3 regions of the Rhodococcus sp. 1R11 genome follow, and region 1 is predicted to be linked to each of the others. Evidence: riboswitches for the same ligand, from Rfam matches in the RefSeq annotation. Region 1 holds a riboswitch; each other region holds the start of a gene.
The links. A riboswitch is a leader RNA that binds a small molecule or an ion and turns the genes downstream of it on or off. The one in region 1 is predicted to bind S-adenosylmethionine.

Region 1 (3,275 bases):
ATCGAACCCTTCCTGCGTGGTGAGCGCAACTGTGGGTGAACGCAATGGGGATTCCGGTGATACGAGTCCGTGCTGAGAGATCAGATCGCTGAGCCAGCTGTGCGACACCACGCTATGCGGCAAGTTACATTTGCAGCACAAGTGTGACGTTGTCGATTGTGCGTAACCACGACTCGCGGAGATGCAGGTGGCGGCGTTCAATATCCCCCAAGGCGGACGTGACGACCACAGCAGCGTTGCTTGCATCGGTGACGAAAGCCCGTTCTCGACGGTATTTCCGAACATGAGTGTCGAGCCGGTGTCCAATGTTGTGTGTTGACCCAGTGGGGATGATCGACATGAACGACTCGTGTGGCTTTGCACTGTCGTGCAGTTCGCCGAAGGACATGATCACCCGACTCCAGTTCGGTACCGCCGACCTGTGGCCCGAGAACGCGGCGCTTCCTGTCCGCTGGCGCTACATGGCCGATCTGGTGGACTCCGATCGAGGCGTTCTCGCCGAACTCGACGGTTCGGTGTCGACTCCGGTGTCGGATGCTCTCGCTGCGGCTGCGGAACTGTGCAGGCAATCGGCCGATGAGCCTGTGCCTGCCGGCGACTGGGCGCTCCTCGGACGTGCGTTGGCCTGGCTCGGCTCCGGCGGTTCCGATATCGATCGCGCACTGGTTGCCGTGGGAGAAGAGCTGACACTGATCGGTCTCGACGGTGCAGAACAGGACTTCTCTATCGCGACCTGGCTCTGCATGGACGTCCTCGTCCGATTCGCTACCGCCGGTGGAGCAATCGAGTACTGGGTCCTGCGCGTGAATGCCTCAGGGCTGAAAAAGTGTGAGTCGCAGAAGGATTCGGAGTCCTGCAGGAGTGGAGACGCCGGCCGTCCGAACGGTAGGTGTCGTTCCAGCCACGCTTCTCGAGTCTGTGGTCGGCGGGTTTTGCTACCCCGGTTGGCAACCGAGCCGACGCTCTCGTAGTATCGGAAACCGTAGGACCATCCAGAGCGACCGAGAGACCTGGCTCTATGACGTCGCAGCAACCCCCCGCTCGTCGGGTGAGGGTGCTACCGCCGGGACCGATGGAGGAATGCACGTGAACACCCGAGTTGCCGCAGGCTTCGTCAACGGTTGCCGCCGTCTTCATGTCGATCTGTGCCGCCTCAACGGTTCGACCTGTCGCAGCTGACATTTCGTCACAACTCGTACTTCACTCCTCACCTCATCATCTGCACGCACTCCTTCCTGGGCACCCCCAGCTCGGACGCAGGGCTGTGCGCGCGATCGACCAGATATCGGAGACACCTACGTGTCCACTCGTCCTGCATTCCTGGTGGCCGGCCTGATCGCCACTACAGCCACAGTCCTCGCCGGGTGCGCCGGTGGTGCCGCCACCACGGCCGCCGACGCCGGTCCGGCCCAGCCCGGCGGGACTCTGCGTTACGGCTTGTCCGGGGCCCCGACCTGCTCGGATCCCGCCCAGTCCGGCACCAACCAGACCATTTACGTCACCCGTCAGGTGGTCGATTCACTCACCGATCAGAACCCCGAAACCGGTGAGATCGAACCGTGGCTGGCCGAGCGGTGGGAGGTCGGTCCCGACGCGAAATCCTTCACATTCACGCTGAAGGACGGCGTCACCTTCAGTGACGGCACGGCGCTCGACGCGGCGGCGGTGAAGGCGAATTTCGACGCAATCGTCGGCCTGGGCGCAGCGAAGGCACCGTTGGCGGCGAGCTACCTGACCGGATACCAGGGCGCGACGGTGGTCGACCCCTCGACGGTGCGCATCGACTTCGCAGCACCGAATGCGCAGTTCCTGCAGGCGAGTTCGACCCCACAGCTCGGAATACAGGCGCTCGCTACCTCCGACCGATCGGCGGAATCGCGGTGCTTGGGAACCAACATCGGGTCCGGGCCCTTCACCTATGCCGACTACCAACAGGATCGATCGGTCTCGTTGGCCAAGCGGACCGGATACAACTGGGGTTCAGCGGTATTCGGTCACACCGGCGAGGCCTATCTCGATCGCATCGATTTCACCATCGTGCCCGAGTCGGGCGTCCGCACAGGAAGCTTGTCCTCCGATCAGCTGGACGCTGTCAGCGACGCATTGCCGCAGGACGCTCCGCAGATCGAAGCGACCGGCGGCCGAATTCTGACTACCTCGAACCCGGGAGTTCCGTTCGGCATTCAGCCCAACGTTACGCGCGGTGCGTTACAGGATCCCGTCGTGCGGGCCGCACTGGTACCTGCCATCAACCGGCAGGAGCTCGTCGACACCGTACTGGGGCCCGATTTCGAGCCGGCGACCAGCGCGTTGGCCAGTGCGACGCCGGGTTACACCGAACTAGCCGGAGTGACCTACGACCCGGACAATGCCAAGGCGTTGCTCGACGCGGCAGGGTGGATTCCCGGATCGGACGGAATCCGTGAAAAGGACGGGCAGAGACTGAGTTTCGAGGTCATGTACTCCGCCGTGTTCGCGGGGAACCAGGCGATCCTGGAGTTGACGCAGCAGCAGCTCCGTGCGGTCGGCGTCGACCTGCAGCTCGAGTTGGTGTCGACGTCCGAGGCGACAGCACGTCAGGGCACCAAGGACTACGACTCCACGTACTACAACAGCACCCGCGCCGACGGCGACATTCTGCGCACTACGTTCGCCGTGGACGGACGAAACCTGAACGCGCGCGGCCCGATTCCCGATCTGGATGCATCGCTGACCGATCAGCTCTCGACCACCGACGTAACAGCGCGCAACGACATCCTCGCCACCGCGCAGCAGCAGGTGCTCGACAACGGACTGTGGATCCCCACCATCGAACTGTCGCAGGCCGTCGGCGCGGCGTCGAAAGTGCAGGACCTGAAGTTCGAGGCCTCCGCTCGACTGCAGTTCTTCGATACCTGGCTGAGCGCATGATCCGGTACCTCGGGCAGCGCGTACTGCAGGCAGTGGCAGTGCTGTGGGCCGCGTTCACCATCTCGTTCGGCGTGCTGTTCCTGCTGCCGTCGGACCCGGTCAGTCTCGCTGTCGACTCGGCCGGTTCGGGCACACCGGTCGACGCGGCGGCCGTCGCAGAATTGCAGGCCCGCTACGGTTTGGACCAGCCGGTGTGGGTGCAGTACTGGCATTCGCTGACCGGGGCTGTGCAGGGCGACTTCGGATTGTCCATCGCCACCGGACAACCGGTGACGACGGCCATCCTCGGTGCCGTGCCGAGCACGCTCGGCCTCGCAGGCACCGCACTGGTATTGGCGGTCGTGTTCGGGTCGGCACTGGCGTAC
Region 2 (3,275 bases), 120 kb from region 1:
TTGTCTATCTCGCCCAGCTCTATGCGTCGCCCACCGAGCTTGACCTGGTCGTCGGCCCGGCCCTGGAACAACAGTCCCTCGAGCTCGAGCTTCACCAGATCGCCGCTGCGATACGCCCGGTCCCACCCGAGAGAGGGCATGGGCGCGTACTTCTCGGCGTCCTTGGCCGGATCGAGATACCGGGCGAGGCCCACGCCGCCGATGACGAGCTCGCCTACTTCGCCGACCGCCACCGGAGTGCCCGAGGCGTCGACGACCGCCAGATCCCACCCGTCCAGCGGCAATCCGATGCGGACCGGGCCTTTACCGTCCATGATGGCCGCGCACGCGACGACCGTCGCCTCGGTGGGGCCGTAGGTGTTCCAGACTTCCCGGCCTTCGACGGCGAGCCGCTCGGCCAGCTCAGGTGGGCATGCTTCGCCGCCGAAGATCAACAGCCGCACCGCTTCCAGTGCCACCGCGGGCCACAGTGACGCCAGCGTCGGCACCGTCGAGACGACGCTGATGTCTCGGGAGACGAGCCACGGACCGAGGTCGAAGCCGGATCGCACCAGGGAGCGCGGGGCGGGCACCAGGCAGGCACCGTGCCGCCACGCCAGCCACATCTCCTCGCAGGAGGCGTCGAACGCGACCGACAGGCCGGCGAGCACTCGGTCGCCTGGTCCCAGCGGATCCTTCTGCAGGAACATCCGGGCCTCGGCGTCGACGAACGCCGCGGCGTTACGGTGGCTGACCGCAACACCTTTGGGGGTTCCGGTCGAACCCGAGGTGAAGATCACCCACGCGTCGTCCTCGGGTGTGGGCAGCTCGGGGACCGGAGTACCGGCACCCAGTTCGGGCAGGTCCTGTTTCGGCGCGGTGCCGGCAGCGATACCGCCCGCAGTGACGATGGCCGTCACCTGAGCCTCGCCGAAGACCAGTTCGGCGCGCTCTTCCGGATCGTCGGCGTCGACGGGCACGTACGCAGCCCCGACGTCGAGGATCGACAGAATTGCGACATACAGCGAGAAGGATCCCGACGGCATCCTGATGCCGACGCGGTCGCCGCGCCGGACACCGGCGTCGGCGAGCCACTGGGCACCCTCGGCGATGTCGTCGAGCAATTCGGCGTAGCTGACCGACACCGTGCCGTCGTCGATCGCGGGTGCGTCCGGAAAGCGATCGGCGGTCTCACGCAGAACGTCGATCAGTGTGCGGGCCGGCGGGGCAAGGGGCGAGCGGAGAAACGCGGCCGGAGCAGGTGCGATATCCGTGCTCGAACCCGGCAGATCGTTCTCTTGGTGCACAGGCAACCGGGTGTCCTTCTCGTTCGTTGGCAAATGACTCTCGTGGTGCTGGGGGAGCAGCAGCGCCGTTGGTTATCTCACGTTCTGTTTGCCAGCAGGTGAACGAGCGCGCCTTCCTACCGCGGAGATCCTACTGCTGTGTCGGAGTGAGCTCCGGCTTGACAAAGCCATGGTGGGTTTGCCAGTGTCTTGTCCACGGTCACGAGTACCAGCATCAAGCCCCGGCTTGCTGGTCGGCAACCCTCCTTCGCGGTGGGGTGCTCCGGGTGACGACCAGGCTGACGCCGAACAATCGGTGCGGCAAGCGCGGACTCGTTCACGAATATCTTCCGTTGCGGGTCCCTCGAACGTGAGGGCTTGATCTGTCATGACGTCTGTACTTTCCCGTCCCTGTGCTCCTTTTGCCCCTGTTTCCGGCACGGAGTTGCAGGTTCCGCTGGTTCACGGCGGCACGTGCACCTACGCCAACTTCGATTACGCGGCCAGCGCGCCGGCGCTGTCCGCGGTGACCGATCGGATCGCGGAGTTGCTCCCGTTCTACTCGAGCGTGCACCGCGGGGCCGGCTACGCGTCTCGGGTGTGCACCGCGGCGTACGAGAAGGCGCGCGAGACCGTGGCCGAGTTCGTTGGTGCACAAGCGAATTCAGTGGTCGTATTCACGCGTAACACCACCGATTCGCTCAATCTGCTGGCCGCGTGCGTGCCGGGGGAGACCGTGGTGCTCGACATCGAACACCACGCCAACCTCCTTCCGTGGCGCAATCGCCGAGTGGTGGTGGCAGCATCGACGCTGGCCGAGACGCTCGCCCGGCTCGACGCCGAACTGGCTGCGAAACCCGCTGCGCTACTGGCCATCACGGGTGCATCGAACGTCACCGGCGAAGTGCTCCCCATCGAGCAACTGGCCGATCTCGCGCATCGGCACGGTGCCCGGATCGTCGTCGACGGCGCCCAGCTCGTTCCGCACCGCCGAGTGGACATCGCCGCACTCGGCGTGGACTATCTGGCGTTCTCCGGACACAAGCTCTACGCCCCGTTCGGCGCGGGTGTGCTTGTGGGAAGCCGTGATTGGCTCGACGCGGGCGAGCCCCACCTGGCCGGCGGCGGTGCCGTGCGCAGTGTCACGATCGAGCACACCGACTGGGCTCCCGCACCGCAGCGTCACGAGGCAGGAACGCCCAACGTGCTCGGGGTCGCCGCGCTGGCGGCGGCATGCGAGGCCATCGCCTCGTTCGACGAGGATGCCGCGACGACACACGAGCGGGAATTGTCGAGTCGATTGCGGGACGGGCTGGTCGCACTGAACGGTGTCGAACTGCTGCAGGTATGGGCCGACGCGCCCGACGTCGTCGGCATCGTCACCTTCACCGTCGCCGGCCACGATCCCGGTGAAGTGGCGGCGTACCTGTCGGCCGAACACGGCATCGGAGTGCGCGACGGAAAGTTCTGCGCCCACCCGCTGCTGCGCCGGCTCGGTCATGCCGACGGCGCCGTGCGTGCCAGTATCGGTCTCGGCAGTTCCTCGGCCGACGTGGACCGACTCGTCGACGCGTTGGCGGCGTTCGTCGAGTCCGGTCCGACATGGAATTACGCCGAAGAAGCCGGGTGGTGGAACCCCGTACCGGACCCTCGGCCGTTCCCCGCGCTGGTCGACGGGGCCGCCGGGGTTGGGTCCCCGTGCAGCCCCACAGACAGTTAGCATGGCGTCATGACCGTGAGTGTCGTCTTTCGTGGCAATCGCCACTGGTGCAACAGGTATGTCGATCTGTGCCGCACTGCGTCCGGGTCGTGTTCGAGTTCGGCTCCGCTCCGACCGCATGCGCATCCCGACCGACGAATCAGGACCACCACTCATGTCGCACAATCACACCCGCGTAGCCATCGAATCCGATGACGTCTGGACCGAGCTGACCGCCGGGCCCGAGGTGAACACCATCAGAATCGTTGCCTCGGACCTGCGGGAAGCTCAGCAACAACGCGCCCGGTTGC
Region 3 (3,275 bases), on a different contig from region 1:
CGACCTCCGCCGCCACCTGATCGCGAATCGAAATTTCCGGGAAGCGAGAACCGTACGGGGTGCCGTCGGGGGAGATGCTGCTCGGCCCGGTGGTACCTCCGCAGCCGCCGAGCACGTTGGTCGCGACGACACACCATTCGTCGGTGTCGATGGGGCTGCCCGGTCCGACCATCCCGTTCCACCAACCGGGCAGTACGTGGTCGGCATCCGGCGGTCCCGAAACGTGGGAATCACCGGTCAACGCATGTTCGACGAGCACGACGTTGCTGCGATCGGCCGCCATCTCGCCCCAACGCTGCACCGCCACGGTCACGTGCGGAATGTGAGAACCGTTCTCGAGATCGAGACCACCGATGTCGATGGTTCCCAACCGCCCGTCCGGAGACGGAAGAACCGCCTCCGGACGAACGCCTGTGCTGAAGCTGTGACTCAAGACGCCGCCGCGCGGAAGCCGACCTCGAGATCGGCGATGATGTCGTCGATTCCCTCGATACCGACGGCCAGACGCACCAGGCCGGGAGTGACGCCGGAGGCCAACTGCTCTTCCGGGGTCAACTGCGAATGCGTGGTGGATGCGGGATGGATGACGAGAGAACGCACGTCTCCGATGTTAGCCACATGACTGTGCAGAGTGAGAGCGTTGACGAACTTCTTGCCCGCGTCCACTCCTCCTTGCAGCTCGAACGCGATGATCGCGCCCTGCCCCTTCGGTAGCAGCTGCTGCCCACGCTCGTACCACGGCGAGGATTCGAGTCCGGCGTAGTTGATCGAGACGACATCGTCGCGACCGGCCAGGTAGGCGGCCACTTTCTGTGCGTTCGCCACGTGCCGCTCGATTCGGAGACTCAACGTCTCGAGACCCTGGCTGATGAGGAATGCGTTGAAGGGTGACACTGCAGCCCCGATGTCGCGCAACAACTGCACCCGCGCCTTCAGGGCGAAGGCCGGAGCGCCGAGGTCGGCGAAGACGACGCCGTGGTAACTCGGATCCGGGGTGGTGAAGTTGGGGTGACGGCCCTGCGTCCAGTCGAACGTTCCGCCGTCGACGATGACGCCCGCGATCGCCGTGCCGTGACCGCCGAGGTACTTCGTCGCCGAGTGCACGACGATGTCGGCACCGTGTTTCAGCGGTTGCAGCAGGTACGGCGTCGCGACCGTGTTGTCGACGATCAGCGGAATACCGTTCTCGTGGGCGATTGCCGAAATGCCGGGGATATCGAGAACGTCGTTCTTCGGGTTGGAAATCGTCTCACCGTAGAACGCTTTGGTCGACGGTGTGATGGCCGCACGCCACTGCTCGAGATCGTCAGGATCGTCGACGAACGAGACGGTGATCCCCAGCTTGGGAAGCGTGTAGTGGAAAAGGTTGTAGGTGCCGCCGTAGAGCCGCGGGCTCGAGACGATGTGATCGCCCGCCTCTGCGAGATTGAGAATGGCGAACGTTTCTGCGGCCTGTCCCGACGCGAGCAGTAGCGCCGCGACGCCCCCTTCGAGTGCGGCGATGCGCTGCTCGACGACGTCCTGCGTGGGGTTGATGATGCGGGTGTAGATGTTGCCGGGTTCGGCCAGGCCGAACAGTGCGGCCGCGTGGTCGGTGTTGTCGAAGGTGTACGAGGTGGTCTGGTAGATCGGCAGCGCACGCGCGTTGGTGGCGCCGTCCGGGGTCTGACCCGAGTGGATCTGCTTGGTCTCGAAGCTCCAGTCGGCCGAGGGATCGGTGAACGGATCCTCGGTCGGTGTTCCGGTGGAGTCGACGACGTCGGGGGTCGAATCGGTCATGGCTGGTGATACTCCGTTTTCTCAGACGTGTTTTTTGTCGAATGAAGCTCGAGAACTCGAGCGTTACGGGGCGTATCGGTACAGCAACACATGAGAACCTCCTGACATGCCTCGGCCCGTCAGGACCGAAGATCAGTGGGTCCGCTTCGGAGCGGACCCGCGCTTGTCGATACGACACGGATGTGTCGCATCGGCCTGGTCGTTCACCCGGGGCACCCCACCGCGGTTGGAGGGTTGCCGGCCAGCAAGCCGGGGCTCGATGCTGGCACTCATGACCTGGCAGGAATCTTAGCGGGTACGGGTGTCCCGGGGGAACGAGGGCGCTCGCGACCCTCAAGCAGATGCTCTGGTGAGGACAATCACCGCCCGACGACTCGAAAACGAGCCGCCTCGGGGAAGACAATGGAGTCGACGAGCGTTATGCCGTCCGGTCGGGCTGTGCTGAATCGATCAACCAGGTCGTCGATTTACCGCGTCGTCGATCCACCAGCCCCTGGCCCGCTCTGTAATCCGATTGCTTACGAAGGTTGTTCTGCTGTGACTGTCACCGATTCCGCTCTCGCCAGAAACGTCAGCGCCGTGCGCGGCAAGGTGTCGAGTGGCTTGAGTGTCGGCCATCGACCGCACTCGACCCGCCGCAGGCTCGCCATGCTGGCCCTGTCCATCGGCGGCTTCGGCATCGGCACCACCGAATTCGCGTCGATGGGCCTGCTTCCGGACATCGCGACGACGATGGGAATCTCGGAGCCGTCGGCCGGTCACATGATCTCTGCCTACGCACTCGGCGTCGTCGTCGGTGCGCCGACAATCGCTGCTCTTGCGGCGCGTGTTCCTCGGCGCATGTTGTTGCTGGCGCTGATGGTGGCGTTCACGCTCGGCAATCTCGGGACGGTCTTCGCGCCGAGCTTCAACGAGTTGGTGGCCTCCCGGTTCGTGGCCGGTCTGCCGCACGGCGCGTATTTCGGCGTTGCCGCACTGGTGGCAGCGCACCTCGCTGAGCCGGGCAAACGAGCCAAAGCCGTCGCGATGGTGATGATGGGTCTATCGGTGGCGAACGTCGTCGGTGTACCGGTGGCGACCTGGATCGGCCAGGCCCTCGGGTGGCGAAGCGCATTCGCGCTCGTCGCCGTGATCGGGTTGCTCACCGTCAGTGCGCTGGTCCTGTGGATGCCGCGACTCGACGCCATGCCGACCACCAGCCCGATCACCGAGCTCGGTGCCCTCCGCCGTGGCCAGGTCTGGATGACCCTGTTCGTCGGCATCGTCGGATTCGGCGGCATGTTCGCGGTGTACACGTACATCGCGTCGACACTGACCGACGTCGCAGGCCTTGCCCGTGCACTGGTTCCGGTGGCATTGATGATCTACGGCCTCGGCATGGTTGCCGGCAACTACGCGGGCGGTTGGTTGGCCGACAAGTACAAGCTCAAGGGCACCTTCATCGGGCTGGCCGCGACCGCAGTGTCCCTGGCCGTCTTCGTCGTCGCGGCTCACAA

Region 2: another riboswitch for S-adenosylmethionine. It lies ahead of E4P29_RS03070 (aminotransferase class V-fold PLP-dependent enzyme); the one in region 1 lies ahead of E4P29_RS02420 (ABC transporter substrate-binding protein).
Region 3: another riboswitch for S-adenosylmethionine. It lies ahead of E4P29_RS21005 (bifunctional o-acetylhomoserine/o-acetylserine sulfhydrylase); the one in region 1 lies ahead of E4P29_RS02420 (ABC transporter substrate-binding protein).

What each region holds. Positions count from the first base shown of each region.
Region 1 is NZ_SPNG01000001.1:485,727-489,001, reverse strand. It holds gene E4P29_RS02425 (hypothetical protein) at 339-971, shown strand; SAM riboswitch class I at 986-1,079, shown strand; gene E4P29_RS02420 (ABC transporter substrate-binding protein) at 1,300-2,910, shown strand; gene E4P29_RS02415 (ABC transporter permease) at 2,907-3,275, shown strand, end outside.
Region 2 is NZ_SPNG01000001.1:609,765-613,039, reverse strand. It holds gene E4P29_RS03075 (Pls/PosA family non-ribosomal peptide synthetase) at 1-1,286, opposite strand, end outside; SAM riboswitch class IV at 1,484-1,599, shown strand; gene E4P29_RS03070 (aminotransferase class V-fold PLP-dependent enzyme) at 1,654-2,985, shown strand; gene E4P29_RS03065 (hypothetical protein) at 3,140-3,275, shown strand, end outside.
Region 3 is NZ_SPNG01000013.1:73,442-76,716, forward strand. It holds gene E4P29_RS21000 (homoserine O-acetyltransferase) at 1-433, opposite strand, end outside; gene E4P29_RS21005 (bifunctional o-acetylhomoserine/o-acetylserine sulfhydrylase) at 430-1,779, opposite strand; SAM riboswitch class IV at 1,934-2,056, opposite strand; gene E4P29_RS21010 (MFS transporter) at 2,428-3,275, shown strand, end outside.